2 regions of the Massilimicrobiota sp. mt181 genome follow, and region 2 is predicted to be linked to the other one. Evidence: a T-box and tRNA genes for the amino acid it is inferred to sense, from the RefSeq annotation. Region 2 holds a T-box; the other holds one or more tRNA genes.
What was found. The T-box of region 2 lies ahead of asnS (asparagine--tRNA ligase). A T-box ahead of a tRNA ligase gene usually reads a tRNA of that ligase, here a tRNA-Asn.
Positions count from the first base shown of each region.

Region 1: it has a tRNA-Asn gene. The T-box ahead of asnS (asparagine--tRNA ligase) is inferred to sense a tRNA for this amino acid. The anticodon was not compared.

Region 1 is NZ_JBVAYN010000008.1:61,339-78,182, reverse strand. It holds gene ACZYT4_RS06415 (glycoside hydrolase family 1 protein) at 1-685, opposite strand, end outside; gene ACZYT4_RS06410 (type I phosphomannose isomerase catalytic subunit) at 697-1,623, opposite strand; gene ACZYT4_RS06405 (zinc ribbon domain-containing protein) at 1,725-2,210, opposite strand; gene ACZYT4_RS06400 (zinc-ribbon domain-containing protein) at 2,224-2,652, opposite strand; gene ACZYT4_RS06395 (PTS sugar transporter subunit IIC) at 2,728-4,065, opposite strand; gene ACZYT4_RS06390 (BglG family transcription antiterminator) at 4,314-6,239, shown strand; gene ACZYT4_RS06385 (P-loop NTPase) at 6,276-7,097, opposite strand; gene ACZYT4_RS06380 (YitT family protein) at 7,153-8,013, opposite strand; gene ACZYT4_RS06375 (heavy metal translocating P-type ATPase) at 8,104-9,978, opposite strand; gene ACZYT4_RS06370 (cation transporter) at 10,061-10,279, opposite strand; gene ACZYT4_RS06365 (ArsR/SmtB family transcription factor) at 10,297-10,656, opposite strand; gene ACZYT4_RS06360 (hypothetical protein) at 10,750-11,880, opposite strand; gene ACZYT4_RS06355 (DUF5640 domain-containing protein) at 12,195-12,527, opposite strand; gene ACZYT4_RS06350 (hypothetical protein) at 12,595-13,254, opposite strand; tRNA gene ACZYT4_RS06345 (tRNA-Gly) at 13,830-13,903, opposite strand; tRNA gene ACZYT4_RS06340 (tRNA-Leu) at 13,910-13,992, opposite strand; tRNA gene ACZYT4_RS06335 (tRNA-Lys) at 14,007-14,082, opposite strand; tRNA gene ACZYT4_RS06330 (tRNA-Thr) at 14,090-14,165, opposite strand; tRNA gene ACZYT4_RS06325 (tRNA-Val) at 14,174-14,249, opposite strand; tRNA gene ACZYT4_RS06320 (tRNA-Glu) at 14,253-14,328, opposite strand; tRNA gene ACZYT4_RS06315 (tRNA-Asn) at 14,336-14,411, opposite strand; gene ACZYT4_RS06310 (hypothetical protein) at 14,505-14,846, opposite strand; gene ACZYT4_RS06305 (aminotransferase-like domain-containing protein) at 14,893-16,092, opposite strand; gene ACZYT4_RS06300 (hypothetical protein) at 16,197-16,535, shown strand; gene ACZYT4_RS06295 (MerR family transcriptional regulator) at 16,546-16,844, opposite strand, start outside.
Region 2 is NZ_JBVAYN010000007.1:78,906-95,749, reverse strand. It holds gene ACZYT4_RS05930 (ABC transporter ATP-binding protein/permease) at 1-1,026, opposite strand, end outside; gene ACZYT4_RS05925 (metallophosphoesterase) at 1,134-1,940, opposite strand; gene scpB (SMC-Scp complex subunit ScpB) at 1,971-2,546, opposite strand; gene ACZYT4_RS05915 (segregation/condensation protein A) at 2,546-3,274, opposite strand; gene ACZYT4_RS05910 (L-cysteine desulfidase family protein) at 3,364-4,632, opposite strand; gene ACZYT4_RS05905 (spore germination protein) at 4,750-6,048, opposite strand; gene spoVAE (stage V sporulation protein AE) at 6,045-6,395, opposite strand; gene spoVAD (stage V sporulation protein AD) at 6,392-7,399, opposite strand; gene spoVAC (stage V sporulation protein AC) at 7,377-7,820, opposite strand; gene ACZYT4_RS05885 (folate family ECF transporter S component) at 8,092-8,907, opposite strand; gene ACZYT4_RS05880 (D-2-hydroxyacid dehydrogenase) at 9,053-10,444, opposite strand; gene ACZYT4_RS05875 (metallophosphoesterase family protein) at 10,416-11,900, opposite strand; gene asnS (asparagine--tRNA ligase) at 11,982-13,367, opposite strand; T-box leader at 13,401-13,613, opposite strand; gene ACZYT4_RS05865 (redox-sensing transcriptional repressor Rex) at 13,651-14,289, opposite strand; gene tsaD (tRNA (adenosine(37)-N6)-threonylcarbamoyltransferase complex transferase subunit TsaD) at 14,289-15,299, opposite strand; gene rimI (ribosomal protein S18-alanine N-acetyltransferase) at 15,296-15,745, opposite strand; gene tsaB (tRNA (adenosine(37)-N6)-threonylcarbamoyltransferase complex dimerization subunit type 1 TsaB) at 15,736-16,341, opposite strand; gene tsaE (tRNA (adenosine(37)-N6)-threonylcarbamoyltransferase complex ATPase subunit type 1 TsaE) at 16,329-16,778, opposite strand; gene ACZYT4_RS05840 (DUF402 domain-containing protein) at 16,762-16,844, opposite strand, start outside.

The DNA.
Region 1 (16,844 bases), on a different contig from region 2:
GAGCATGTCCCAACATTCCCCCAACTTGAGCCTGTGGATCAATACGTTTAATGGTTTCTACAGCTTTCGCATGTGCGACTTCAACGTTCACTGTTAATTGAGCAAACAGTTCTTCCTGACTCATATCATCAGGTTTATGCACACCTGCTACCAAACTTGGGTGATAAGGTGCCAGGTTAATCTCATTATAAGTGATATAATATTTAACTTTTCCTTTTAATCTTTCGACAACACTTTCAACATGTTTTTCATAAAAATCAATAACTTTTTTATTAAGAAAACCATTATATGCTTTAGCTAGATGATCAGGCATATCAAAGTGTACTAAAGAGACAACCGGTTCAATACCTTTTTCTAAAAGGTAATCAACCATATCTTCATAATACGCTAAACCTGCTTCATTTGGTTTTTCATCATCTCCCATAGGATGAATTCTTGACCACACGACAGAAAAACGATAAGCTTTAAATCCCATCTCTGCCATATAATCAATATCTTCCTTATAATGATGATAATGATCTGTTGCGACAGCAGTATCGCAAAACATTGGCGCAATACCTGGTTCTGGTACAACTTCTAATGTATCATAAACATTCAGACCTTTGCCATCTTCCAAATAGGCTCCTTCAGCCTGAACATTACTGAGGGCTCCACCCCATAAAAAATCTTCTTTTAATCGACTCATATTTTCTTTCCTCACTTTGTTGTCATCATGATTGTCATCTTTCCTGCAAACTGAACTTCTAATCCTTTTGGAATCAAAAAATTATCTCCCAATTTGATGTCTATATCATTGGCTTTGCCATTTCCTTTAATCACTGTTGCCAACTGATAGTTATCATCTTGAAATCTTCCTGATTCCTCAATTTCTAATCTTGTTACTGTAAAGGAATCATTAGAAATAAAAACAGTTTTCGTTAGACCATCTTTCTTTTCTATAACTGGTTCTATATGGTTTTCCATATCATGAGGATCATATGAAAGACAGTCAATAGCTTCTTCCAAATGAAGTTCACGTTCCTGACCATTTTCATCTTGACGATGATAATCATAAAAACGATATGTTATATCTGTTGCCTGTTGGATTTCATAGACAATACTTCCTTTTCTTAAGGCGTGTAATAGCCCAGCAGGTAAATAAACAAAATCATCTTGATGTACATCTAAATGCTTAATCAATTCATCCCAGCGATTTTCTTGAATATAGTGTCTTAAATCAGCTTCATCTTTCGCATGATGCCCATAAACAATATTGGCACCTTCCTTGGCTTCGATAAAATACCAGGCTTCATTTTTACCACTGGAAAATCCTTTTTTCTTGGCGTGCTTAGCATCTGGATGAACCTGTATACTTAAATCATCTTCTGGCGCAACCAATGATATGATAACTGGAAATTCTTCTCCAGGATGACCAAAAAGCTCCTGATGATTTTCCCATAATTCAAGTAATGTCTTGCCTTGAAATGGTTCACTGATACATATTGTGGATGCATCTTTTTGAGCACTAAATGACCATGATTGTCCTATTCCATCTGGGAAATCATCATATCCAAAATAATCCTTAACCAATGTATGTCCCCAAATCGCAGGACGAGGAATTGGTTTAAAAAAGAGAATATTCATCCTTCCACCTCCATCTTTATTATATAAAATCTGTCTTTATCTTCCATTGTTTAAAAAGTCATAAGTTATGACTTTTGACCCTATAAATAAAAAAGACAATATTATGCCCCATACATAAACAATGCAAATAATCCCATGATTGTCATAATCACAGATAGGTAATAACCTAATTTCATCGCATTGACTTGAATCTCAAAGCCATATTTATTTTTAAGATAATGATTTGTCTGTTTCGCTTTTGTGGCATGATAATCCCCAAGTAATGCAAAAACAACCACAATAATTCTCATTGGTAAGCTTGTTCCAATGCCTTCTCCAATGAAGTTCCATGGAAAAATAGCACAAACAAGTGAAACAATAGCCGCAAACAAAGATGCCGCAATATACGGATTTTTAGCATCCTTATGTTTTTCCTGTTGCTTTTTTTGTTGCTGAGATGTTTGATGAGCTTGTGATTTTGTTTTTTTCTTGTTTTCCTTATATTTATCAGCATAACTTTTTTGAGGCACAATCACCACTTCTGCCCCACAATGATCACAAAATTGTGCATGATCACTTATTTTCTTTCCACATTTTCTACAATACATGATATCTCAACTCCTATTTCAAAATAACTTGTGTTAAATTCACTAATGCAATAAACAAGCTGACAAAGATACAAACATAAGCATAACTTTTATTACCATTAGGTTCATATCCTGCCTTTTTATCTTTTCTATCAATATATAGAGATAGACATCCACATATAATAGAAATGATATACATGATTAGACTGATATAAAATGGGAAAACTGTATTCCCACCAAAAGCATCAATAATAGTGGGTAAAACAAAATCAAAAACAACCAAACCAAACAATAAAAGAGAAAGTCCCAACATGGCCCAATTATTCTTTCTCGTATTCTTTTTTAATTTTACCTTTTCGTTTTTTCTTTCCTTTATTTTTGATTCACTTAATGGTTTTCCACAATAGGTGCAAAATTCAGCATCATCTGGTAAATCCTTATAACAATTTGGACATGTTTTCATAATATACTTCCTCCTTCGAATAAAAGAAGGGCTGTAAATAAACGCGTTTGACAGCCCTTTTGATGTTCTTAAAAATTATTCTGCATTTGCAGTTGCTTCAGCTTCAATTCTCTCTACTTCTGATTTTTCATAAGCTTTCCAGAATGGATAGAAAATCACTAAACCAATCGCAAAGTTAATAAATACAATGATTACACCACCGATTGATCCACCATTACTCAAGTATCCTAAGATTGGTGATGGTGTAGCCCAAGGTAATGTCATATACATCTTACCAACAAATCCAATGTCAGTTAAGAAATATGTTAATGCAGCAGTAATTGTATGTGTTAAAACAAATGGGATGATCAAGAATGCATTTAACACAACTGGCAAACCAAACATAATTGGTTCAACAATACAGAAGACAGCTGGAGGTAAACAGATTGTAGCCAATGGTTTTAAATGAGGCAATTTCTTGCTTGACATATACATGTAAACTAAGATTGGCCAACATGAAGATACCCATTGAGACAATCTACATAAGTTAGGTGTCCAAACATATGGTAAATCAGCGACAGCAGTACCAGCCACGAATGCAGCATTATTTTCAGCAATCCATGTATTTGTAAAGGCATTAATAACAGCTCCTGTGATATTATCACCATGTAAACCGCAAGTCCATAATAATGCAGATAAGAATTGTTGTAATGTATATACGGCAATATTATCAGCAGCAGAGAAGATTGGTAATAATACATTTCCAACTAATTCTGGAATATTGAACCCAGCTAAAGTTCTAATTCCCCAGCAGACAATTGTAATAAAGAAGTATGGGATAATAGCTGAGAAACTATCTGCAACTGCTGGTGGAACACCATCAGGCAAAGTGATTTTAATATTGTGTTTATAACAGATACTTACAATATTAATTGCAATAGCTCCTGCAACCATGGCAGTGATAACCCCTGCACCACCCCAATAAGTTGTTTCAAGTGCAGCAGGAAGTGATGCAGCATCAACACCTTCAACAAACAATTGACCAACAGAGTCATAATTCAATAAAATGAAAGCGAAGAATGCTCCGACAGCTCCAGTTGTTTTGTTGAAACCTTTGATTTCAGCATACTCAGAACCAAATGCAATAACAATGTAGATAGCCATAAATCCCATTGATAAGCTGTTAACAAGTGAAATATCAGCAGCCCAAGGTTTTAAGAATGGCAATAAAGCAGTTTCCGTCAATTGACCATCTGATGCAAACAGGTTGATAACCAAGAAAATAGATCCAACCATTGTAACCCCAATGGCAGCTACCATCCCGTTAACCAATGCTCGAACAAATGGAATTTGTCCAAACTTTGTCATCGGACCGGCAATAACGTCAACTTTCTCCATGAGTGAGTCCATAAAAGACTTCTTTTCAGTAGACATAAAATTTTCTCCCTTCTCTTTAAATTTTAAAAACGTGTAAACGTTTTCTCTACACTTCATATTTTATCTTTTCTTCACAAAATTTCCACATTATCATTTGTCACAACTAATGTCACTTTTCTCACAAAAAGTGCCTAATATGCTGATTTTTCGTCATTTTTGTTATAAATCTTTTGTACGATTTTATCGAGAAATCGTTTACACAAAGTCTATGATTTGTTATAATTTTAAAATTAAGGAGGGGTTCTATGAAATTAAAGAAAGATGAGATAGAAATTTTAAAATTACTCGTTACATCTACTGATTATATTTCTTCTTATGATATCGCAACAATCACTGGCATTAATCGACGACTCGTTAGAGATGAAATTGCCAACATTAAAGTGATTCTAAAAGATTTAGGCTATGAACTAATTTCCAAAACTTCTAAAGGATATATGATCAAAAACAAATCATCCTCTTCTCTTAAAACTTTGCAGTCTTTTATTGAAAAAGCTCAAAAGCACCGTGAATCACTCTTTCCAACTCAACCCAATGAAAGAGAAGGCTATATTTTAAAGCGTCTGATTGATATTGATGATTATGTCAAAATTGACCAATTAGCTGAGGAACTGCTGGTGAGTCGTTCGACTATTTCCAATGATATTAAAAATTGTCGCCGTACCATGAAAAAATATCATCTTTCACTCTCACAAAAGCCTAATTATGGAATCAAGATTTTAGGTCAAGAAGTCAATAAAAGAAAACCCATTTGCGATTTTATTTTTACCAACTTGAGACAGTCAGAAATGTTTTATGATTATTTAAATTCATTTATTTTAGAAGCTACATCCCTAGAATATGGTATTTTAAAAATTATCAAAAAATATCAAATTGAGTTTTCTGACTATGCTCTATGTGACTTTCTCTTATCCTTATCTATCACTCTTTCACGTATACTTCGTGGAAAAACAATTCATGAATCACCAGATATTGCATCCATTGCTTCACGAAATGAATTTGATGCAGCCAAAGAAATTGCATTATTTATAGAAGAAAATACTGATTGTCATATCAATATTCATGAAATTCACTGGATTGCGATTGAACTGATTTGCAAACGTTCCACTCAAGGTTTGACATTCCATCAGGATCCAACTGTTATTATGATAACCAATGAAATTCTACAAACCATCGCCAAGCAGACATTATTTCAGTTTGATAATGAAAAATTCAATCATACTTTTAATCTCTATGTAGAAAATGCTTTACTTAGAATTAAATATGATGAGAAAATCAGAAATCCACTTTATGATGAATTAAAAACTGTTTATCCTTTAGGTTATTATTTTGCAGAAATATCTTCATCTATTATTGAAAAATATACCAAAAGAAAACTATCTATGAGTGAACTGGCTTTCTTTGCGATTATATTTAATAATGCTATCTTTAATCAACATACACCTAAAAAGAAGGTTCTTCTTTTATGTGGCTTAGGTGGTGGTGCTCAAGACTTATCTGCTTATCAGATTTTGAAACATTTTGAAAATCAGATTAATATTATCAAGACATTATCTTACTATAAACTGCCTGATGAAAATCTAGCACAATACGATTTTATCATCTCTACTGTTCCTATTCATAGAAATCTTTCGATACCTTATATCAATATTTCATCTATTATTACATCAGATGATATAGACTCCATCAATAATTTTTTAATTTATCAGTATCATCAAAATATTCTCAAAACAACTTTCTTGCCTCAACTTTATAAAGACCATGTCTCTGCCAGAAGTAAAAACGAAGTCATCAAAGAATTTTATCAATTGCTTAAAAATCAGTTCCCACAAATTAAAGAATCATTCAAAATGCATATAGCTAATTCTGAATATCATCAAATGACTATTTATCCACATCAAATAGCATTAATCAGATTGAATAAACCAATTAATAACAATGATATTCTTTCTACTATCATTCTTAATAAAAACATCATATGGAATAAAAAAGAAGTTCGCATCATTATTTTATTTTCTTGTGTTGATCCTCATCACTTTATTTATAATACACTCAGCGATACTTTAAAAAGTTTGACTGCACATCAGGAGGATATTCTTGAAATCATGAATCATCCATCCTATCCACAATTTATGAATACTATTTTCAAACATCAAAAACTCATGAATTTGTAAAAGCGGGCCGTTGATATAAACAGCTCGCTTTTTTGATTAAAAATTCTTAACTTGTTTTTCAAATTCATCTAACCAATCAGATGAATAGTTTTCAATCATACCCATATCAGAAAGTTGTGTTAATTCACTATCTAAAGGTAATTGACCAAGTATCTTTAAATCATATTTATCTGCCACATCTTGCAGATGACTTTTTCCAAAGACGAAAATTTTCTTGCCACAATCTGGACATTGTACATAACTCATATTTTCTACAATACCTAAAATAGGAATATTCATTTTCTTTGCCATATTGACAGCTTTAGAAACAATCATGCTGACAAGTTCCTGTGGACTTGTCACAATCACAATACCATCTAAAGGTAAAGACTGAAAGATTGTCAAAGGGACATCTCCTGTTCCTGGAGGCATATCAACGAACATATAATCCACTTCGCCCCATCTGACATCACTCCAGAATTGTTTAATCATACCTGCTAAAATAGGTCCACGCCATACCACTGGTTCTTCAGCATTATCTAATAAAAGATTCGTTGACATAATCTCAATACCCTCTAAAGACTTGGCTGGAATAATTTCTTCTCCATTAGAATAAATCTGTGTCCCTTCTACACCAAATGTTTTGGCAATTGATGGTCCTGTAATATCTCCATCTAAGACAGCACAGCGATATCCTTCACGCTGCTTTAAAACTGCTAATAAAGACGTAATAGATGATTTTCCTACACCGCCTTTACCACTGACAACTCCAATCACTTTATGTATTTTTGAATTTTTATTCATCGGAGCTAAAAAGCTTCTTTCTTCACAATCTTCCTGACATGATTGACAATCATGATGACAGTCTTGACTACTCATAATATAACCTCCATATCTTCTTGTATTATAACCCATTTGCTTTTCTTTTTCACTATTATGACTCTATATATTCTTTTTTAAAGGTAAATCCTCTTCCTTTCACTTCGTTAACCTTGCTGACAACCATAAAAGCATGTTCATCAATATTTAAAACCAGGTGATTTAATTTAGGTAATTCACGATTAGAAATCACTGTCATAATCACAGGATATTCATTTTTCATATAACCAGAAATAGATTTTAACATTGTTGTTCCTCGGTCAAGTTCATGAATAATCATATCATTGATTTGTTGATATTCCTTAGAAACAATCATCACTTCTGTCTGTGCCTTCCCAACGACCAGAACTTTATCTAAAACAATCGTATATGTAGCCACCAAAACAATGCCATAAAGAACCATTTCTCGATTGGTATAAAACACCTGCATCAATAAAATTATAAAATCAAAAGCATACATAGAAACCGATACCGGTATTCCTGTTTTTTTATTAATAATCAATGGTGGAATATCCATTCCTCCTGTTGAAGCATTACATTTGATAACAATCCCGATTGCAACACCAATCATCACTCCACCAAGCAGCGCAGCAAGTAATGGATCTGTTGTCATTTGTGTATAGCCTATTGTTTTTTCAAAAACACTTAAAATAAATGGATAATAAAAAGTACTGATTAATGTCGTAAAAGCAAAAGTTTTACCTAAAATCAATAAACCAAGTAAAAACATCAAAATATTAAAAACAGATAAAAATAAAGTCATTGGGATACCTAATAAATGCTGTGCTCCAATAGATAAACCCGTTGATCCTCCCGTAATTAATCCATTAGGAACAATAAACAATAAAACAGCGAAAGCATATATCGTATTTCCAATAAGAACTCCTATAATATTTCTTATGAATTTATTATTCATCATATACACCCTTTCTTCACAAAGCATTATTATACCACTTCAAAATCCAAAAAAAAAGATAACAGAATGACTTTCTGTTACCTTCCATATTTATCGAATTCGTAAAGCTCTCGTTGCATTGATGACCGCAATGACCATCACACCAACATCAGCAAAGATAGCCAACCACATATTGGCAATACCAAAAGCACCCAAAATTAAGCAAATGAATTTGACCGCCAAAGCAAAGACAATATTCTCTTTCACAATTCTTAATGTTTTTAATGAAATTTTCATAGCCAATGAAATCTTAGCAGGATCATCATCCATCAAAACAATATCAGCTGCTTCAATTGCGGCATCACTACCTAAAGCTCCCATTGCAATGCCAATATCAACACGTGATAACACAGGTGCATCATTAATACCATCACCAACAAAAGCAACTTTTTCCTTTTCACCTTTCTGCTGTAAAATATCTTCAACTTTTGCGACTTTATCAGCTGGCAACAATTCACTATAAACACGATCAATACCAATCTCTTTAGCCACTCTTGTAGCAGTCTGTTTTGTATCCCCTGTTAACATAATCGTTTCTTTGATACCTTGTGACTTTAAGGATTGAATAGCTATTTTTGAAGTGTCTTTAATCACATCAGAAATCACAATGCAGCCTGCATATTGACCATCGATTGCCATATAGACGACTGTTCCATCAGGATGATTTCCTTTGATATTGACATCTATTCTATTCATCAATTTTTCATTACCAGCATAAACAACATGATCATTCACTCTTCCATAAATACCATGTCCAGCGATTTCCTTAATATCACGCACAGCATCTCTGTCTAATGGTTGACCATAAGCCTTTTGCAAGCTTAAACTGATAGGGTGACTAGAAGCCATTTCCACATGAGCTGCATAGTACAATAACTGTTGTTCATCAAAATCAGCAGAAGGAATGATATGTGTCACTTCAAAGACACCTTTTGTGAGTGTTCCCGTTTTATCAAAGACAATATATTTTGCACTAGCAAGAGCTTCTAAATAATTAGAACCTTTGACTAAAATACCTTGTGTAGAAGCACAGCCAATACCTCCAAAGAAACTTAATGGTATAGAAATAACCAATGCACATGGACAACTGATAACCAGGAATGTCAAAGCACGAATAATCCAATCACCCCATGAAGCATCTTGTCCCATTAACATCAACACAACTGGTGGAATAATTGCTAATGCCAATGCACTATAACATACTGCAGGTGTATAGTATTTCGCAAACTTTGTAATAAAGTTTTCTGAGCGAGATTTCTTCATACTTGAGTTTTCAACCAAATCAAGAATTTTGGAAACTGTTGATTCACCAAACTCCTTTGTTGTCTGAACTTTAATGACACCACTCATATTAATAAAGCCACTAATCACTTCATCTCCACAATGTGCATCTCTTGGTACACTTTCACCTGTTAAAGCACTCGTATTAAATGTTGTATTCCCTTCCACAATAATACCATCAATGGGAACCTTTTCCCCAGGATTGACAATGATTTCACTACCTATTTCGACATCATCAGGATCAACTTTTTGAAGTTTACCATCCACCATCATATTGGCATAATCAGGACGAATATCCATCAATGCTGCAATATTACGACGACTCTTTCCAACCGCAACACTTTGAAACAATTCTCCAATCTGATAAAAGAGCATAACAGCTACACCTTCGCGGAATTCTCCTAAACACATAGCTCCTACAGTCGCAACAGCCATTAAAAAGTTTTCATCAAAGACTTGTTTATTCAAGATTCCTTTGATAGCTTTTCTTAAAATATCATACCCAATAACCAGATAAGGTATTAAATAAAGAATAACTTCTACATATAAATTCACAGAAACATATGATGTAAAAATCACAATTCCAATCATTAATATTAAAGATATCAGTATTCTATAGAGAACTTTCTTTTGTTTTTTATTCATAAATACACTCCCATTCATTTTAATATATGTTCATTCATTCATATATTGTCCAAATAAATATCCCTTTTTAAGGGAATTTATTCTATAAATAAATTTCACAGTCATCTTCTACAACTTTACAATTTTTATATGCTTCCTGCATAACATCATCAACATTGACACCATCTTCAAATTCGACTTTTAATTTTAAAGTCATAAAGCTTAAAGTTGCATCTTTAACTCCTTTTGTATTTTTAACTGCTTCTTCCATTTTAGCAGCACAATTTGCACAATCCACATCAACTTTATATGTCTTTTTCATATTCCTTTTCCCCTTTCTTATTCCTCAACATGTTCCATGCCCATTGACATGATTGTTCTGACATGATCATCATCCAATGAATAGAAAATCACTTTTCCTTCACGTCTAAATTTAATGAGTTTGCTATCTTTCAAAACTCTCAACTGATGACTGACTGCAGATTGACTCAGTCCGAGAATTTGTGCAATATCTCCCACACATAATTCACTCTCAAATAAAGCATATAATATCTTAATACGCGTTGTATCTCCAAATACCTTAAATAAATCAGCCAATTCATATAAATACTCATCATCAGGTTGTTTTTCTTTCACTCTTTTGACAACATCTTCATGAACTGCTAAAAAATCATTCTGATTGTCTGTCTGTGTAGCCATATCATCACTCCCTTATTGAACATATGAGCATCTCTTCATATATAAATATATACCTTCACTTGCTATATGTCAATATTCTTTCATAAGAATATATCAAAATACATATAAATTATTTGATTTCGCCTTATTTGCTTTATGATCTAGCGCTTTAACTTGATATGTCCACTCAAGCTGACTTCCTTGTTCGACAGAAGCCAGTGATGCAAATTCAAATACATTTTCAAAATCAAAACCTGTTTCATTTAAAAATGTCTGTCCATCTATAGTCCACATACTAGAATTTTCTTCTAAGAATTTTGATGACACATTGATTTTTGGCCCTGAATAGGAAACCAAAACACTATCAGATGGATATGAAGAATATGACGTAACATTATCAAGATGTGTAGGGTATTTATCTAAAATTGTTGTCTTTGTATCAGGAGAACAAGAATGCTGAAGCATCAAATATTGACCATCTTTTGAAAAGCAGGCTTTTGTCTTTAGAAGATAATAATCTTTTTGATCATCAGTTTCATCAGTATCCTGATACACATCATGTGCTGTATATAAATATGTACTTGTTGGAAGTTTTGTATCAGAATTGACTAGATAGTGTCTACTCATATTTGATCCTTGCGGTTTGGCATGAAATTGATTTTTATCAATCAGATAATCTAAACAAGGGATTAGATAACTTTCTATAGAAAGAGAATCATCATTGAAAAATACAGTTTCAATTTCATTTTTCAAATCCGTATTTTCTGAATATTTCAACACAGAAAAACTACCTCGCATTTTGACAAGTTCTTTTAAAACCAACTCACCAGTACTTAGTGAATAAACAGGGCTATAATTTTGAAAAACAAGATCTAATTCATCAGAAAGATTTTCAATAGTATTATTCCCAAGAAACAAAATATAGTTTTCCTGAACATAATCCTTTATAAATTGTTTCACCTCTAAATATGAAAGTGATTCTTGATCCACAGCCACGACATCTTCATCATCAAACTGGTATGTACTGATATTCGATGGATTCAATATGGTAATTGTTATAGATTCGTATTTTTGATCTATTTTATCAATCACTTCATGATCAACTGATTTCTCACTTATCAATATAACTTTTCCTTTTCCTGAAAAAGTCGGATGATGATCATTGTTGAATTGAAAACTTATACCTGTTAGACAAATAATCACCAATAACGAAATAATAATGATGATGATAAATTTTGATTTCATAACTTCCCTTCTCACTTATTTATTATTTTTGAGTGCAGATAATTCTTTGAGGTCATCTTCATTTTCATTGTATATTGGATTGTATATGTTGTCAATCATTGCACTATTCTATAAAAAAACTTACGATAGTTAATCGTAAGTTATCAAACGCAATCAATTTTCTCGTTCTATTTATATCTTTTATCCCCCCGATAAATTCATCAGGAGTTTCGTCCATATTATGTGTTACTGAACAGCCAGCCATTTGCCATCTATCACATTATTAAAAATTTCCATATGAGGACTGTTTTCATAAGCATTGCGCTTTTTTATATTTACTTCTCTCTTGCGAAATGATACTCAAAATCATGATCTGTTCGCTTTAACAAGAGTTTATCATTTTCAACTTCAAAATAATAAGATGGATTAAATATAACACCATTTTCTGAAGAAGATAAAGAAACTTGATTTTCTTCAATTTTATATGTACCTTTCGTATCAGTACCTTTATCACTCATAGTAAAAGTTCCATCTTCTTTGAATTCAATACTTTCTATATCGCTTCCTTGCCATTTACCAATAATATCATCACTTCCATTATTATCACTACTATTACATCCTGTTAAGATACACATTGACATTATAACTAATAAAATCATCTTTTTCATATACATATTCTCCTTACACTCTTCTTTTATAATTGAAAAATACTAAAGCTAAATCTTCAAATTTTCACTAGTGTTTTGAACGAATCATTTTAAACGGAAGTTTAAAAGTTTTCACAATGACATATTGAACAATACTTACAACCACTTCAACCATATAACTTATCGCAAGTGAAAAGAATACATTATATATCCATTGCCCAATTGTATTTCCAAATAGAGTCATTCCCCAATGAGGTAAAACATTTTCTAAATCAGTAACTAAAAATATAAATGATACAATGATTAACAAAATCATTTTAAAAGGCAATGTAAATTCAGATATGTATTCATCTATATTACTGTCATCTGGCAAAAAATCACCATTTTTTATTCTTCTCCACTGAAAAAATTCATAAACTACAGCAATTATACATATTTCAATATAAAAATAAGGACTCGTTAAATCGGAATTTGAAATAACGAGAAATTCTCCTGCTAAAACGGTTAATCCTAGTAATAAAACAACAAAAAATTGTCCTAAGAATAATAGTACCAATAAGAAAATATATTTTTTTGAAGCACTTTTTAGGCTTTTTAAATCAATATTCATATCCCAATAACTTAGAATAGATATACCCAGACTGATTACAATCAAACATATTAACCCCAGCGGATATTTTTTAAAACCATAAGTAACATATAAAGGAAAATTACTGATCAATTGTAAAAGTAATTTAAATATAATCATCTTTTCTTACACCTTCTCTTGATTAAAAATCTATTTTGTTTTAAATCTATACATAAATGATATTTTTTCATATTTACAAGATTTTATTCTCCTTGAACACTTTTTATTTTATAGTTTTTTTTAACGACTGTCTATAAATATTTCATATGCGAGAAAAATAATGTTTCATGGTTTCAAATTATCATTTTCATACTTTTCTATAAACAGATTGTCTTCTTCATCATTTTTGAGTTCTCTTAACATCTTAAGTTGTTTTAATTAGAATGATAAGACGAATTATCAGAAACTTTTTTAAGTGAACTACTATAAGACTGGAGTCTATCCAAATAATTTAATGGAAATTGTTTTAATAACATATACCTTTTCAGATTCTTTTTTAACATTTCAATAGTATCGCTTCTTTTTAACTTCAAATTTTTTTACTGAAACATCCATATATCAATCCTCCTTTTGAATTTAGACACAAAAAAACTATGTTGATTACAACATAGCTTATAGCCGAACCACTGTTATTGAGTTTGCCAAAATAGATATTTAGTTGATATACTCTGCATTTTTTTACTCTATTAATCAAATGGAGCGGGTGATGGGAATCGAACCCACGTAGTCAGCTTGGAAGGCTGAAGTTCTACCATTGAACTACACCCGCAAAAACTGGTGCGGATGACAGGACTTGAACCTGCACGCCGAAGCACTAGATCCTAAGTCTAGCGTGTCTGCCAGTTTCACCACATCCGCATCCTCTTAACAAATGGTGACCCGCAGGCGACTCGAACGCCTGACCCTCTGATTAAAAGTCAGATGCTCTACCTACTGAGCTAGCGGGTCATATATATGGTGCCGGCTAAAGGACTTGAACCCTCAACCTACTGATTACAAGTCAGTTGCTCTACCAATTGAGCTAAGCCGGCAAAAAAAATGGTGGAGGTTAACGGGCTCGAACCGCTGACCCTCTGCTTGTAAGGCAGATGCTCTCCCAACTGAGCTAAACCTCCATATGGTGACCTGTACGGGATTCGAACCCGTGAATGCATGCGTGAAAGGCATGTGAGTTAACCGTTTCTCCAACAGGCCACAAAAATGGCGCTTGAAGTAGGACTCGAACCTACGACCGATCGGTTAACAGCCGATTGCTCTACCAACTGAGCTATTCAAGCATTTCTTGTTGCTTAACTATATTATCATATCGTTATACTTATTGCAAGACTTTTTTAAAAAAAAAGAAGTCAAAATTGACTTCATCATGACTTCTATAAAAATTCTCCATTTTTTCCCCAATTTTCAAATTCTTCTATCGATAAATACTGCTGTTGAACAGGTATTTTTGTAATACGTTCTACTTCTTTTAGCAGCTTTTCTGCAAATTCTTTTTTATACTGATAATCTGTTGTATGAAAAAGTTGACACGCAATCTTCATACAATCCATTTCTTCACCTTTAAAATACATCACTTGATTATCTTCTATATGAATCATCAAGTTTTCTTCTTTTTTATTTGGTAAGATAGAAATCAGTTTTCCAGCACTTTCTTTTAAAGCTTTTTCCTGATTTAATGTTAATGTTTTTGTTGTTGTAAATGTTATAAACGGCATATTATTTTCCTCCCATTTATCAATTATATATGAAGGTTTTTAAAAATTATGACGAAACCTCACACATTTCATAAGTTAATTGTCCTAAAATTTTCACACCTTCTCTAATCTTATCATCTGTTGGTGTTGAATAATTCATTCTAAAACTATGACATTCTTTTGTATCATCATCCAAAAATGCATTTCCTGGCACAACAGCTACATTTTTTTCTAAAGCTTTTTTCACAAACGTTAACATATCTACATGTTCTGGTAAAGTGACCCATATAAACATACCACCTGTTGGTTTGGTATATTGAACTGATGGATGAAAATGTTTTTTCATTTCCTCAAGCATCAAATAACATTTGTTTTTATAAATCTTTCTAATAGATTCAATATGAGCGTCCATATCATAGTTGCATAAATATCTTGCCATCACTTTTTGTGCCCATAAATTAGAATGAACATCACTAGCCTGTTTTGCTACAACAAACTTTTGAATAATTTCACGAGGTGCCACAGCACAAGCTACACGCATTCCTGGCGCAATAATCTTAGAAAGACTGGCAGCATAAATCACCAACCCATCCTGATCTAATGATTTAATAGAAGGAATGGCTTCACCTTCAAATCTTAAATCTCCATATGGATTATCTTCCAAAATAAGAACTTCATATTTTTTTGCTAAAGCGAGAATTTGTTTTCTCACTTCTAATGACATTGTCATACCCGTTGGATTTTGAAAATTAGGTATCAAATAAATAAACTTTGGTTTTGGTTCCATTTGTAGAGCTTTTTCCAAAGCATCCAAATCCAATTGTCCATCTTTATACTCAACACCTCGTAAGACTGCTCCCAATGATTTAAAAGCATTCAATGCTCCTAAGAAACTTGGATTTTCACATACAACGACATCACCTTCATTACATAATGTCTTTGCTGCAAATTCCATAATCTGTTGAGAACCAGAAGTCACCAGCATCTGGTCTTTATCTGTTAAAATCTGTTCATGACGATTTAAAAACTTTGTAGCCGCCTGAATAAACTCCTGATCTCCTTCTGTAATACCATATTGCAAGACACTGATAGGCTCATGAGATAATATATCAGCAGAAATTTTTTCTATCTCCTTAACAGGGAAAGCTTCTGCCGAAGGATTGCCACCTGCAAAACTGATCATTTGTGGATCAGCTGTAGCCTTTAATATTTCTCTAATAGCAGATGCTTTGACATTTGACATACGATTAGCAAATTGATATTTCATCTTAAATCCCCCTTTACTTTATATTTTATTATAAACCAATTTCATGAGAATAACTAGATATTTATCAAAACAAGCGATATAATAGAATTAGGTGGTGATAAGACATGCAGGTTGTTGTCGTTGTTTTAAATAAGCTTGATTGCTTAGATGATTTACTTGCCAATTTAAAAAGAGCTGGTGTTCGAGGGGGAACAATTATTGAATCTACTGGAATGATTAAAACAATAGATGATTCTGATGAAAGCTATTTATTAGGTTCATTACGTTTATTTTTAGAAAATCCTCGCCCTGAAAGCAAGACAATTTTCTTTATTGTTGACGATAGTCAAATAGAATTAGTTAGAAAAACTATCGATGATTCTGTTGGTGGTATTGATAATCCAAATACCGGTATCGTCTTTGGTTTACCTTTGACATTTGCAGATGGTCTCATGAAAAAATAAAGTTTCGGCTTTATTTTTTTATTAACCGAAACTTTGAATCATAATAAATGTGAAGTTCCTGACAAACTCTCTGATTGAAATCCATAAGTTGTTGATAATAATGAGCATAATCATCTGATAGTTCACACATAGCTGGTATGAAAATATCATAATAGCCACTATCTCTTAACCTCATTTTGATTTGACGATTAGGGTAATTGATAATGCAATACCACCATTTTTGTTGTAACTCATAATTTTTGATTATTAACTGTTTAATAGACTCATACGCATCTTTTTGATTGATCAATTGATTTTTATATATGTTGA
Region 2 (16,844 bases):
CTTCTCATACTGGAAAAAAAGATGGTCCAAACAAATATCAAAATGAGAATCCATTTTCAAATGACCTTGTTTTTCAACTGGTAAATCTAAAATTTTAAAGATTTTCTCACTAGCAGCAATACCATTCATCGCAATATGGAAAAATGATCCAAGCTGTCTTAAAGGAATGAAAAACTCAAATGACATCAGCACAATAAATAAAGCACCAAATAAAGAAAGGGTTTGATGCTGATAATGGAAAATAGCTAGAAAGCTTCCTAACCCAGCCCCACCATAAGCTACAATATCCATAACACTAATGCTGTTTAACTGCATAATCAAAACACGCATTGTGACACGACGGAAATTTTCTGCTTCCTGATTCATCTGTTGTTGTTTATAGCCATCACTCTGATAAATCTTTAAAGTCGTTAATCCTTGAAGATTTTCTAAGAAGCTATCACCAAGAGTTGTATAACTATTCCAGTATTTTGCCAGTAATCTTTTGGCAAATTTCTGTACAAGGACAATGGATATAGGAATCAAAGGCACGCAAATAAATAAAAGTACAGCACTCTTCCAATCCCAAAAAGCTGTTATGATAAATAATGTCAAAGGAGCTAAAACACTATAAAAAAGCTGTGGCACATATAAAGAAAAGTATGTTTCTAACTGATTAATTCCTTCAACAGAAAGCTGCACTAGCTCACTCGTTCTCACATAATCCTGATAATGATTTCCTAAATCTAAAACTTTTTCAAATACACGTTGACGCAAAGTCTTTTTGACAACACTAGCTCCTAAATAGGAATAATGTGTTACCTTCTTTAAAACCAAGGCTCTTATGACTAATAAAATCAACATGCTTATCAAAACATTTATGATCATCTGCATGGTTATCTGATTTTCATACAAATGAATAAATAAAAAACATATCAATAAAGTAAACAGAATATTCATCAATAATGCAATCCATTGACAAAATACCTGTTTAAAAATATATGGTCTCGCGTTTGGCATTTCTTTTAATAATCTTTTGTCAAACATATTTTACTCCCTTCGTCGTTAGCTTTATCTAACTAAAAATATTCTTAATGTTAGCATAGAGTAACTTTTAAGTCAATAAAAAAAGTGATTCACTTTGATCACTTTCTTTACAATAAAGACGGAATATCATAACTGATCCACTGCCCCTTCTCTTTAATCCATCCTTGATATTGATATGTTTGACAATGAAATGCCAGTAAATTTAAATGCTGACTCTGAGCAACTGAAGAATCCAGATATATAAAGTCTCCTAGGCGACAAATACGATGAAATGTAGGATCATTGACTATCTGATGTGTTCCCACATGTCCAGCAATCACTGTTTTATAGAAACTCCCCTTTTCTGGCGGATACTTCATACAAAAAATATTCTCATCAGAAAGATCTTTCCATGCCTCCTCAAATCCCAAAACAACCTCAATTCCTGCATGGACAAATATCTGTTGATAGGCACTTTCATAATAATATGGCAGTTTTTCCAGCCATTCAATCAGATAACCATACTTTTGACAAATTTGCTTTCGACATTGTTGATACATATCTTCCAAAAGAGAATAACGCTCCTGATAATGTTGCGCTGAGTGTTGATAGATGCGTGTGAATTCTTCTTCCCCAATAAAACTTTCTAAAGTCTGAAAATTCTGCTGTATCTGAACTGACAGACGACTTGGACGATTTCGTAAAAATGATAATAGCCATTCTTCATGATTTCCCATCAGTACAATAACCTGTTGCGGATATAATTTTTGAAGCTGATAAATCTTTTCAAGTGTTGTATAGGAATCTCCTCCATCCACATAATCACCTAATAAGACAAGAACATCTCCTATTTCAAAATGTAGGCGTTCTCTTACCATTTCTTCTAACAAATCATATCTACCATGAATATCTGATATTGCATAAATATAAGACATTTTCTCTTCTTCATTTCTAAAAAAAGCACATTAAAGTGCTTTATCCTCAGTATACTTTGTATTAAAAATATCTCCCTGATCAAAATCTTCTTTCATTTCTTTCAGTTCAGGTAACTCATCTAAAGATGTCAAAGAAAAAGCATCCATAAATTCATCTGTCACACCATATAAAATCGGTTTCCCCGGTGTATCTTCTCTTCCGACTTCCTTAATCAATGCCTTAGCAACCAGCTTTCTAATCATAGCATCACAACCAACACCTCTAATTTCTTCAACACCTACACGTGTAATAGGCTGATTATAAGCAATAATCGCTAAAGTTTCTAAAGCAGCATTTGACAATGTATTTTCACTCTGTTCAATCATGCGTTGATAATATTCGTGATGTTGTGGTAGTGTCGCAAATTTATAGACACCTCCAAAGTTGACAAGCTCAAATCCTTTGACTTCTCTTTGATGTTCTATTTGCATTAACTCATCCATATACTGTGTTGCTTCTTTTTTACTTAACTGTAAGACATTACTGATTTGTTTGATTGTTAAACCATCATCTCCAGCCAAAAACAACATTCCTTCGATAACACTTAAGATTTCCTTATCTTCCATCAAGTTCGCTCCTTTAAATAGATATCTTCAAAATTACCATTTTGTTCTATGATCAACTCATTTTTATTGACCAGAACCAATATTGATAAAAATGTAATCACAAAATATATCTTTGTTGGTTCATCAAATAGATCTTCTAATTTGACTTTCTGATTTTTATGTATACGGAAATATTGTCTAATCTGATCACTACGTTCATCAATAGAAATTTCAATACGTGCAATTTTTGATTCTAAAGGTGCCATTAAAGCTTTTCTTTGAAACATTTTTTGCATTGCACGAATGAGATCATAAACTTCAAGATTTTGAGGAATCATTTCACTTGTATCAACCACATAATCATCCATTAAAGCAGGTGCCTTGGTATGAATAAGCTGACGTTTTTCATATTGCTCTTTAAAATCTTCCAAAACATCTTTATATCTTTTATATTCAATCAATCTTTGAATTAACTGTTCACGTGGATCAGGTTGATATTCATCTTCTAACTCAACCTTTTCACTAGGTAAAAGCATTTTACTCTTCATTTCAATGAGCTGGGCAGCCATTACAAGATATTCTGAAACTGTTTCTAATTGTTGTGGATCCATCTGGTCAATATAAGCTAAATATTGATCTGTAATCACTGAAACTTCCAATGTTTCTAAATCCATTTCCTTTTCTTTTATCAAATGTAATAATAAATCTAACGGACCCTGAAAATCATCAAGAACAACTTCGTATGCCATACTTTCACCCCTAACTTTTGTATTATAGCATAAAAAATTCAAAAATACTTTACTATTTTTTAAAAAGAAAACAAGGAAAATCATCCTTGTTAACGGCACATCAATCTAATAATTTCTTTATCTGTTTCTTTCATTCCATCACGTGACAATCGTCCAATATTTTGAATCGTATTTTCTACACCTTTTAAAACCAAACCTTCTCCATCTTTGAATTCACAACCATTTTTATACATGTAATATCCTAAAATACCGGCATCAACACTGCTGGCTATCTTCCCAGCACATGAAGGCTTCGCACCATCACAAACGATTCCTGAAACAATGGCCAAACCATTGACCATAGTATGACAGATGGCTTCATAATCGCCACCTAATAAATAAGCAATCCCACATCCTGCACCAATACCGGCACTGACAGCTCCACAATAGGCTGATAAACGTCCAATACCTGTCTTTTGATGAATTGTACATAGATTTGATACAATCAATGCACGATAAAGGTCTTCTTGGCTTTTCTGATATTCTTTGGCATAGACAATGACTGGTAAAGAGGCACTCATACCCTGATTACCACTTCCTGAATTGATAACTACAGGAAGTTCACAACCACTCATTCTCGCATCACTACCTGCTGCCGCATAAGCTTTAGCCTTGACTTTGACATCATCACCATAAGTCTTTAATAAAATCTTACCAATGTTTGCACCCCAAGAATTTTTTAACCCTTCACAGGCAATCGCATAATTATAATCAATTTGTCTCTGTAGAATATCTTTGATATCCTCTATTTTCACTTGATTAGCAAATTCATATATATCATGGATATTTAATAAACTACGATCAGTCAAGGATTCATCACTAGAAGATACAACACCACAATGATAAAGCACTTGCTGATCTCTTTCAATATAAACAATATGTGTATGATATCCTGCGATTCTCACTTTTGCATCATGATGAGAACCAATCAAATGAATCATCATGTCTAATACATTTTCACTTTCCATTGGCGATATATCAACAGGCACCTGTTCTAACCATTGTTTCATCTGTTGCTTTTGTTCTTCCTGCACATGAGCAATGACTTCTAAAACATTTTCAGTAATTCCAGCAACAACGCCTGCTGCCACACTTGCCGCTATACCTTTAAGACCTCCAGTATTAGGTACAACAACACTTTTCACATTTTTAAGAATATTACCGCTGACTTGAACTTCAGCTTTGACAATGTCATCATCTAAAATATCACGACATTTACTGGCACAATAGGCCAGCGCAATAGGTTCTGTACACCCCATGGCTGGAACCAGTTCCTCTTTTAAAATGCGAATATATTGATGATAGATTTTTTCTTTCATAATTCTGTCTCCCCATTTCTTTCCTATTGTATCATTGTTTATCTAAACAAGAAAGAAAATTCTTCAATTTTTATGTCCTTAGTGAATTTTTGAGAGCACAGAATGATAAAATCAACTTTAAATTTGTGAGGACTCTTTTGAGACTTGATTTTTCTTAGATTGTCTAATTAAGAATTGAAAAAGTGCTTTTCCATCATAAGGATACAATGGATAAAGATAGGAAACACCAAATGTCTTAATCCTTGATAGACTTATCCATAAAATCAGATTAAAAATGACAAAACCAAAAATATTAAAAAACATAATACTTATCAGCATCATGACTTTAATATATTTATTGGTTAATGATAATTCATAATTCGGTGTTGCAAAACCACCTACTGTACCAATCGCACAGAACATTAAAATATCTTCCGAAAAAAAGCCTAACTGAATCGCAAACTCACCCAATAATATGGCTGCTATCAATCCCATTGCATTTGACAAAGATTGAGGGGTATGAACAGTTGCTATTCTTAAAAGTTCTATAGACAATTCCATAATTAAGATTTGAATAAAAAATGAATAATCCCAAACCATAAAAGAGGAAATCAAGGCAAATAGCGGAACCAGATATACAGAAAGAAAAACTGCAGCCATACGAATAAGACGAATAAAAGTCCCAATCAATGGTGTTTGACGATGTTCTTCGACATGTTCTAAAATTTCAAAAAGAGTCGTTGGCAACATCACAACGGAAGAAGATGTATCACATAAAATAGCGATAAAACCATGTTGGATATGTGTTGCAACAATATCAGGTCTTTCACTATACCGTACTAATGGAAAAGGATTGTATCCCTGATTCAATAATACTTCTTCAATAGCACGATCACTCATAATAAATTCCTGGGCCTGAACATCTTCTATACGTTTAAGAAGCTGTTTTAAAATGTGCTGATCAACTTTATTTTCTAAATACACAACAGCAATATCAATAGGATTTTCAGTTCCCATAGTTGTCAAATGAAAGCATAATTCTGGAGATTTAATACGACGACGAATCAAACCTGTATTATTTAAAATCGATTCATTAAATCCATCTTTGGCACCACGAACACTTTTTTCTGTTTCTGGTTCTTCAATGGAACGATTTGGGTAATTTTTTGAATCCATAAGATAGGTTGTTTCTCCATCAAATAATGCACAATTCCCACCCAATAAAGCCTGTTGAATTCTTTGAATATTATTGGTTGAAACGATTTCCACATCCCCCATATTTAAACAGTTCTCCAGATCTTTTCCTTGTCTATTTTCAATGCCTTCAACCAATCGTGAAATTAAAACATCGTTTGATAAACTTGCTAGAAAATAAAGATGAAGCAAGCGTCCTTTAAAATTGAGAATACGATGTTTTAAATCATAAGAATTATTCATGAGCGTGGTTTAAATAAAATAGCGACAAGGAAACCAAACAGAATTGCTGCAGTGATTCCAGCAGCTGTTAAATCAAACATCCCCATAGCAATACCAAAGATGCCATATTCTTTGGTAGCAGCCATAGCGCCATGCATTAAAGAATGACCAAAGCTGGTAATAGGTATCAAAGCCCCTGCATGAAAGATTTCAATCAAGCGATCATAAATATGAAATAAATCTAAAAAAGAACCTAATACAACAAATAGACTGGTAATATGTCCAGGGGTGAAATGGCTATGATCATAAATCAGTTGAGCAATCAAACATATAAGACCACTAAATAAAAAAGCCATGATATAATTCATTCTACCGCCTCCAAACTTATGGCATGGGCAACACAGGGAATACTTTCTTTTTGTGAAGTCATCATAGGTGAAAGCAAAGCTCCGGTCGCCACAACAAGAATACGTTTCATCTTCTTTTCTCTTAATTGAGGATAAAGTGAGCCCATTGTCACCAAAGCACTACAAACACAACCACTCCCACCTTGAAAAACTTCCTGTGAAGATAAATCATAAAGCATACATCCACAATCATTATAATGAACAACATCAATCTTATGACGTAATAGCATTTCCTTTAAAATCTGGTGCCCATACATTGATAAATCTCCAGTCACTACCAAATCATAATCATGGAAAGACCTTTTGAGATCTTGAAAATGATTCATTAAAGTATCAAAAGCTGCTGGTGCCATAGCACGTCCCATATCATTGACATCATTTTGACTGTAATCAATCACTCTGCCAAGTGTTAAAGCTTCGACTCTGACTGGCTGTGGTTGTGAACTTAATAAGGTAGAAACAGCACCTGTTGCAGTAAAGGTTGTTGTCTCTCTTTTTTGAGCACCATATTCTACAGGATAGCGATATTGACGTTCAGCTGTTGCATTATGACTGGAAACCATAGTGACCACTTTTTCCATAAATCCAGCTTCAATAAACAAGGCAGCAGTTGCCATTGATAAAGCAAATCCCGAACAAGCTCCATAAACACCAATAAATGGTCGTGGTAATTCTCTAGCTAGATAATGAACTGTCGTGATCTGATTCATCAAATCACTACCTAAATACAAATCAATATCCTTATATTTCAGACGTTCTCTTTTTAAACAAATATCCAAGGCATCCCTTAACATTTTGCGTTCAGCTTTTTCAAATGATTTTTCACCATAATGATAATCCTGTATACTTTTATCAAAACATGCACCTAATGGTCCCTGATGTTCCAATGGTCCACAGACCGTTCCCGATGATTCAATATATACATGATTGATTTTTAATGAATTACCCAAAAAGCGTAATGACATAACGAATCACTCCCAGCAATGCTGAACTCACAATTCCATAAGTAATCACAGTGCCACCCAATTTAAACATATTACTGCCAATGCCCATGACAAGACCTTCACTTTTGCAATCTAAGGCACTTGATGTCATACTATTTGCAAAACCAGTAATCGGAATAAAAGTTCCAGCCCCAGCTTTTTGAGCCAATTTATCATAAATGCCTAATCCTGTAAGCAAACAACTTATCAGTACTAATGTAATAATCATCATAGGTGTTGCATCTTCTTGACTGATTTTATAGAAATTCATAAAAAATTCTAAAACACCTTGAGCAATGATACCAATCACTCCACCATATAAGAATGCATAAAATGCATTTTTTATTTTATGTCCCGCTGGCTTTAATTCATCAGCCAACTGATCATATTCCTTACGATCCATTTTTTTCACCTCTTACATAGTGTTTACATTTTTTTATATTTCAAACATGATTTTTTTCATAAAAACATAAACTATAAATGAAAGGGATGAAAAATATTGAAAATAAAAAATCTTTTAACTCGTATTTTTGAATATTTTTTTGAAGTTATTGAAGTTGATGAAGATGGTCATGAAATCAAAAAGCAACAGGAATCTTAATATTCTTGTTGCTTTTGATATATATTCTATTTTTAATGCGTGTCAATTTACTAAACAAGCCATAAAAAATGTATTATTTTTCTAAACGTATCCATATTCTTTGTATGAGTGGTATTAAACAATATCCTATAAATATCTCAATTGGTAATACAGCACATTCTTTCACAACTCTTATACATAGTGAAATTGTCCAAGGAATGTGATACATCATATCCAGCCATAATGGTGTTAAACAAAGTGTGACAACAATTTCTGTCGCAACTACACATAATATCCATGTTGAAAAAGTTTTGGCTTCCTGTACATTAATCCTATGTTTAATGATATAAATGATGACAATAAATATCATCATCAATAATAAACATAAAGAAATCAATGTGATTTTTTGTTGAAAATGTAACTGATAAGTCGTTTCTGAAATACTTATGGAATCAAGCTGTCCAATATAAATAGAAGCCCCTATCCCTAAAACAAAAATCAACCCCACAACAATACGTAGTACATTCTGTGGACTGATTTTTTTAGAATGTTCACGAATCAGTGAAGGAATGACACTGACAAGAATTGTTCCTAAAGTAAATCCAAAAAATGGAAATCCAGTAGGAACCAAAATCAAACCAATCACATCACTACATAAACCAACTACAAAGGCATAACTGGGTGATAAAAAATATCCTGCTAACATTAAAGGAATATATTCAAATCCAATCTTAAGACTCTCTGCTCCAAATAATGGAATCATAATAGCTAATCTTTTACAGATAGCCGTTAAAATAATGAAAATGGCTCCAATAACCAGTTTCATAACATTTCCTTTTTCAAAAGGATAAAACTTAAACACATAAAAACCTAAGGCAATAATCACTATTGCAATAATCAATTGTTCCATAACACTATGCTACTGATAACAAATTTTCCTGCTTCGTCCTCATTTCTAGTCCACAGGCGTTAATTCCGATCTGATGACCGTACATGCTTTGCTACTGACGTAGACTCCTCCTTCTTTTTATATTTTTTCTATCATACATCATTTCTTATAGATTGACAATACTGCGATCTTCACCTTTAAGAAAAGCCAAAATATTTTGATAAACTTCATTGACACATCTTTGTCTAGCTTCAATAGATCCCCATGCAATATGTGGTGTTAAAATCACTTTATCCATATCTTGAATCTGATAAATCACATCATCTTCTAATAATGGTTCATGTTCAAAAACATCTAAACCAACACCTGATAGATGTCCTTCATTTAATACCTTAACAAGAGCTTTTTCTTCAATAATGCCACCACGTCCAACATTAATCAGATAAGCTGTCTTTTTCATTTTTCTTAAAGCTTCTTCATTAAATAAATAATGTGTCTGATCATTTAACGGTGCATGAATCGTGATGATATCAGATGTTTTTAATAAAGTATCAAAATCTACCTGCTGATAATCACTTGTTGCATTTTTTCCACTTGTTGAATAATATTGCACTTTAGCCCCCATAGCAGTCGCAATACCTGCAACCTGTCGACCAATATGACCCAATCCAACAATTCCCCATGTCATAGATGACACATCGTGGAAAACATCATCAAAATAGCTAAAACGTTCACTTCTTGCGTACTCTTTTGATTTCACAAAATGATCATAAGCTACATTTTTTTCAACCAAATGCATTAATAAAGCCAATGTATGTTGAGCCACAGTTGTTGTTGAATAATCTTTAACATTTGCAACTTTAATACCATGTTCTCGACAATATGTTAAATCAACATTATTTGTTCCTGTCGCAAACAGACATATCAATTTCAAACGGTTTAAACCTTCCAGAACTTCTTTTGTCATTTGATTTTTATTGGTAATGACAATATCTGCTCCTAAGATACGTCCTCTTATTTCTGAAGGCTTGGTATCTTCATACATCGTCACTTGTCCTAACGAACAAATTTGAGATAAATCTATATCCTTTCCAACAGAAGCACTCTGTAAAACAACAATATGAACATCTTCTTGACGAAGTAAAGTCATAAAATCTTCCAAGGATACATTTTGAAACATCTTTCCTAATTGAATAGCTTCATTTAAATCTAAAATATCTGTTGGTAAAGCCACGCCACACATAGTTGTATCAACAATTTCAAACTTTAAAATACGTTGAATCATAGCTACACCTAAAGCTTTTGAAGTCATTGTCTTATCATTTTCAATATCTTCTAAGATATGTTGTTTAAAATGTTCATCTTTTTGTACACCTTGATATATACATTCCTGAAGTGATGTTAAAGATAAAATATGTTCTCTTATAAAATCATTATAAAGAAGTGGTAAAACCACATCATAAAGTTCTATAGGAACAGGTTGTCCATAACCTTTTGTAAAATTATAAAGTAAAGCTGTTCCTAATTCTTCATCCTTCATGCGATCCACAAGTTTCATGATTATTTCCTCCTTCAAATAAATAAACTTCAACACGCTGCCTTTCTGCTTTGGCTTTATCATCATAAAAAATCATACAGATTTTCATTTTTTTCTCACGCATATCATATTTCATAATATTATAAGAAATATAACGACTGCGACTTTCTTTCAATCCTCCAGTTGCACTACCTGCTCCTATATAGTAACAATCATCTTCTTTTCTAAAAAACGGAAGATGTTTATGTCCATGAAAAACATAATGAATATGTCTTTTTTGAATCCAATCAATCAATAATGGTGCATCCACTAAAACCTTTGAAGTTTCAATGATACGATTGATAAATGTTTTTTCATGCCATTTTGTCTTAATAAACTCTGCTTTGTTAATTGGATAAACATGATGATGCAGCATAAGCAGTAAAGTATAATCTTCAATATGGTCAATTGCTGATAATTCATCATCAATTTCTGCCAATTGTCTTTCTCCAACTTTTCCTCTAGCCAGATTCCCTTCACTGGTTGTATCCATCTTAATAATAATAATTTTCTCCTGTTCCAGAACTTTAATATTCTCTCCTAACAGATAAGCGATAACCTTACTTTTTTGGTTTCTGGCAAAGTTAAAGCCATGCACAATAACATCATGATTTCCCAAAATAAAAGTCACATTCGCTTTATATCTTTTTTTAAGACTGTTCATAAAATCATTCGCCAGATACATATTTTTTCGATTAGGTGATTCCATCAAATCTCCTGTAATCAAAATCTGAATAGGCCATGGAGATGGTAATCTCGGAATCAATTCATCCAAAGATGCATAAAGACGCGTGAGCCCCCTTTGACGTTTATCCTTTCCTAAATGTAAATCACTCAATTGAATAAAATACGCATCATTTTGATAGTAATTATTATAGACTTCAAAAAGATTGACTTCTTGTTCAATATAATGAAACAATTGTTTCATATCTTCCTGCTTATGGATGGGTGCAAAAACAGCTTGCTGTCCCTTAAAAATTAAACATCCAGGCCATAAATCAACATGACGTAAAGCACAGAAAAAAGCAGGAAAAGGATCAAAGAAAGACAGATCACTGCGATGAAAATATCCTGGAATATGATAAAAATATATATGATTATAAGAATTTGTTTCTAAAAAATCATTTGAGACTTCTTGAAATCCAGGGACATATAAGATATGTGTTGCATCTTCATATTCCCGTGCCAAGTTTTCCATTTCTATAGAAAAAGGCTTATGCAAAACATGGTCAACATCTTCTGCTTTCATCAAACGAGATAAAAAAGCATATTCGTCTTCAGTAATAGAGCATAAAACAGGACATTCTATCTGACGTTTATCCAGCCATTGGATAAAATTTTGCATATATTGATAAGATATCATAAAATCTCGCATATAAGCTAATTCATTACGAAAAACAATATTGAAAAAAGTATTGATAAAGATGATTTCATTCACTATTTTTTCACCTCGTGTTTTCATTATACTACAAAATAAAATGAATGAATATGAAAAAATATAACGGTTTTCCGTTATATTTTAAAATTTTAAATTTCTTGGTGTTCTTGGGAATGGTTCAACATCTCTAATGTTTTGCATACCAGTTAAATACATCAAGAAACGATCAAATCCTAAACCAAAACCAGCATGTTTACATCCACCAAATCTTCTTAAATCCATATACCATTGAAGACCTTCTTTAGACATTTGTTTTTCATCCATAATTTTTTCAAGAACTTCATATCTTTCTTCACGTTGGCTTCCTCCAACAAGTTCCCCAATACCTGGAACCAGTAAATCACATGCAGCCACTGTTTTTCCATCATCATTTAAACGCATATAAAAGGCTTTGATTTCTTTTGGATAATCTGTTAGGAACACTGGTCCACCAACAATCTGTTCACAAATATAACGTTCATGTTCACTATTTAAATCCATACCCCATTCAACTTTATTCTCAAATTTAACATCTGCTTTTTCAAGAATTTCAATAGCTTCAGTATAAGTCATACGTTTAAATTCACTATTTTTGACATGTGTAATTCTTTGAATACAATCTTTATCAATCATCTGTTCAAAGAATTTCATTTCCTCAGGTGCATTTTCTAAAACGTAATCAATACAATATTTAACCATGTCTTCAATCAAATCCATATCATCTTCCAAATCGGCAAAAGCAATTTCTGGTTCAATCATCCAAAACTCACTTGCATGACGTGAAGTATTAGAATTTTCAGCTCTAAAAGCAGGTCCAAATGTATAGACATCTCTAAATGCCATACAGAAAGCTTCAACATGAAGCTGTCCTGTAACTGTTAAGAAAGCTTCTTTACCAAAGAAATCTTTATCAAAATTTGTATCATCAATTGTTGTGGCTCTAAACATTTCGCCAGCACCTTCACCATCATTACTTGTAATAATAGGTGTATGAACATAAACGAATCCTTGTGACTGGAAAAATTCATGAATAGCCATAGACAAGACACTTCTTAATCTAAAAATCGCATAAAATGTATTGGCACGAGGACGAAGATGTGGGATTTCACGCATATATTCAAAAGAGTGTCTCTTCTTTTGTAATGGGAAATCATCGTCACAGGCACCTTCTACAACAACTTGGGTTGCTTCAATTTCAAATGGCTGTTTCGCATCAGGTGTCAATTTAAATTTTCCTAATACACGTATAGCACTTCCTGTGCTGATATGTTTTACTTCATCATAATTAGATAAGTTTTCCTGTAAATATACAATCTGACAGTTTCTAAAATACGTTCCATCATTTAATGCAATAAAACCAACTTTACCATTATCACGATTTGTACGTACCCAACCATCTAATTCCACATATTCCAGGCTTTCTGTTTCCATGGCTTCTCCAGCTAACACCATTTCATATAATTCTCTTACAGTCATAAACTCAAACATTGTTTTCTCCTCCTAACAAAAAAAGTCATTCCTTAAAGGAACGACTTGAAATATCGCGGTACCATCCTCATTCATCATCTGACGATCATGCTCTCTTACCATAACGCAGTCTTGCGGGATAGTCTACTCACATTTCTCCTATCCAGTTCATTGAGTGTTCCACATTATATATGTTTCTTTTGCTTTCACCATCCAAAAGTCGCTTTTAAACATGTTTATAAGGTGTTCTCAAATCATAACTTTATAAATATTATTACCATCTTTTTGATGAAATTTCAATACTTTATTCATCATTTGCATGCATTTTTAAAACAAGCTCCTGAATAGCGACAACAACATCCACAGTTTGAACAACAACATCAGGATGAACAGTAAAATGAGTATGTGTAAAATCAACAATGCCTTTGACCCCTAAATCCATCAAACGATCAACAGTTTGTTGAACATCCTGACTAATAGCCAATATAGCAATTTTACAGCCTTCAGGGAAAGTTTTTTCCAAATCATCAATATGTTGAATTTTCACACCAAAACGTTCTCCAACTTTATTTTGATCAGAATCATAACCACAGACAATTTTACCCACTGTATACTGCCAACGATTATATTTTAAAATGGCACTACCCAAATTGCCTACCCCAATCAAAATAATAGGTTCATCTAATCCTAATCCTAAAACATTATTTAAAATATTTATAATATCTTTTGTATCGTAACCGATACCACGTTTTCCTAAAGATTCTTTTGTTGTTAAAAAGCTAAAATCACGACGAATTGTCGTATCTAAGATACCTGTTGCTTCAGCCAATTCGCTTGACAAGAAATTATTTTTCCCTTCATGTTGCATATTGCGCAATGCTTTTAAATACACAGGAAAACGAGACATTGTTGCTTTTGAAATTTTATGTTGTTTTTTTTCCATTATGATTCACCAAGACTTTCCTCTTCTAAATCATATGACGGTTTTACCATTAAGTCAAGCGGTGAAAAACATTGATGTTCAAACATAATACGGGCTGCTGATGCAATCATCGCTGCATTATCCGTACAATAACGCATTGGTGGGAATAAAACAGGTATAGGGCTTTGTTTTGTCAAGGCCTGTCTTAAGCCCTGATTGGCACTGACTCCACCCGCTACAATAATCTGTTTAGCATGGTAATCCTGTGCAGCTTTAATTGTTTTAGAAACGAGTACATCTACAGCAACTTCCTGAAAAGAACATGCTAAATCTTCTGGCACAATGTCTTCTCCACGTTGTTTGGCATTATGGCAAAGATTAATCACAGCTGACTTTAATCCACTAAAAGAAAAATTATAACTTTCATCATTTAACGGAAGTGGCAAGGCATAACTATGTTTTCCTTGTGCTGCCATACGATCAATCACTGGGCCTCCAGGATATGGCAAATGTAAAACACGTCCTACTTTATCATAAGCTTCACCAATGGCATCATCCAATGTTTGACCAATGACTTCAAAAGAGAATTCATGTTCCATATAAACAAGTTCACTATGCCCTCCACTGACAACCAGACAGAGACATGGATATTGAATATCTTCCACCAGCTCATTAGCATAAATATGTCCAGCAATGTGATGAACACCTATCAAAGGTTTATGATAGGCCAAAGCCAAAGTTTTAGCAGCCTGCATACCAACATGCAAAGAACCTACCAGTCCAGGACCTTTCGTCACAGCTATAGCATCAATGTCATGCATATCAATCTGTGCCTGAGATAAGGCTGTTTTTAAAACTGTAGAGACACACTCTACATGCATACGACTGGCAATCTCAGGTACAACGCCCCCAAACAAACGATGGGTATCAATCTGTGAAGCCACAACATTACATAACAATTCTCTTTTATCTTTTAAAATGGCGACAGCCATTTCATCACAACTTGATTCAATAGCTAAAATAAGACTCATCTTTTTCCCTCCATTTCCTTAACCATCAAATAGGCATCTTCATGATTATCCTGATAATAATTTTTTCGTATACTTTGAATCTGAAATCCATTTTTTTGATAAAGCGCAATTGCATGCTGATTGGACTGTCGCACTTCAAGGCTCATAACTTCAACTCCTGATTGTTCAGCTATTTTCATTGCATATGACAGTAACTGCTGCCCAAATCCTTGAGACTGCTTATCCCGACGCACACCAATTGTAGAAATCTGCGCCTGTTCATACATGATCCATAAATCAACATACCCAAAAATCTGTTGTTGATCTTTTAATACAAAAAGATGAGCAAATGGATTCTGATTCAATTCATAATCAAAATCTTCTAATCGCCATGGTGTTTCTATCAATGACTCTTCAATATCAGTGATTTCCTTTAAATCTTCTTTTTTTAAAGGCTCTATAAACATATTTTCTTGGCCTCTACATCTTTGAGATATCGTGGCACCAGTGCATCTACATTATCAACGGCATCTTGTAATTTTGCCAGTTCATGTAAATGAGCTGCTAAATTCACTTCATGAAGTGGAAAGTCAACAACCTCACTTTGTCCAACTACCTGATAACCTTGATAATCATTCATCAATTGAGAAAATTGCGAAATTTCAATCATCTGTTCTGGCATTAACGCTTTGCCATGATTATAGGTACAAACAAAAACTTTTTGACTGCGTGCATCAATGACAGAGACACATTTTTCTAACCCGGCATAAGCCGCCAATGATGAAATAGCTTTTATGCGTACAGAAGAAATGACGCTTAAAGTTTTCGCAATAGTCAAAGCAACTCTTTCTCCCGTATATGATCCTGGTCCTATTGTCACAACCATTTCATCTACATCTAATAATTCTTTATTGTATTTTTTTAATAACTTTTCTAAATAAGGAATAGCATTTTCAGATTGACGTTTTGATCCCAGTTCCTGAATAGATTCTAAACATTTTTCATCTTCATACAAAGCAACTACTAAATACTGATTTGATGTATCCATGATCAGTTGTAACATATTCCCATCTCCTTTAATAATTGCTGATATTTTTCTCCATGTGGAAAAAACTTTAGACTGCGTGTCTGATCTTTATTTTTTGTCATATGTATTTCCAGTTTTTCAGCTGGTAAAATATCCTGAATATATTCAGGCCATTCAATCACACAAACACCATCCGCTTCAAACATTTCTTCAAATCCCAATTCATCATCCTGTCCTTCTAGACGATAGGCATCAAAATGATAAAGTGGCCATTTCCCTTGATATTGTTTAACAATGGTAAAAGTCGGTGAATTAATAATCTTTTGAACTCCCAAACCTTTTCCAATACCTTTTGTAAAAGTTGTTTTCCCAACGCCCAAATCACCTTCCAAGGTAATAATAGCATTTGGAAATAAATGTTGAGCTAATTTTTCTCCAAAATCAATCATTTCCTGTTCATTTTGAAAATCCACTATGATCTCTCCTTTTTTTGTATTCTCCGCTCTGATAAAAATGATACCAATGCTGTGCAAAACCAG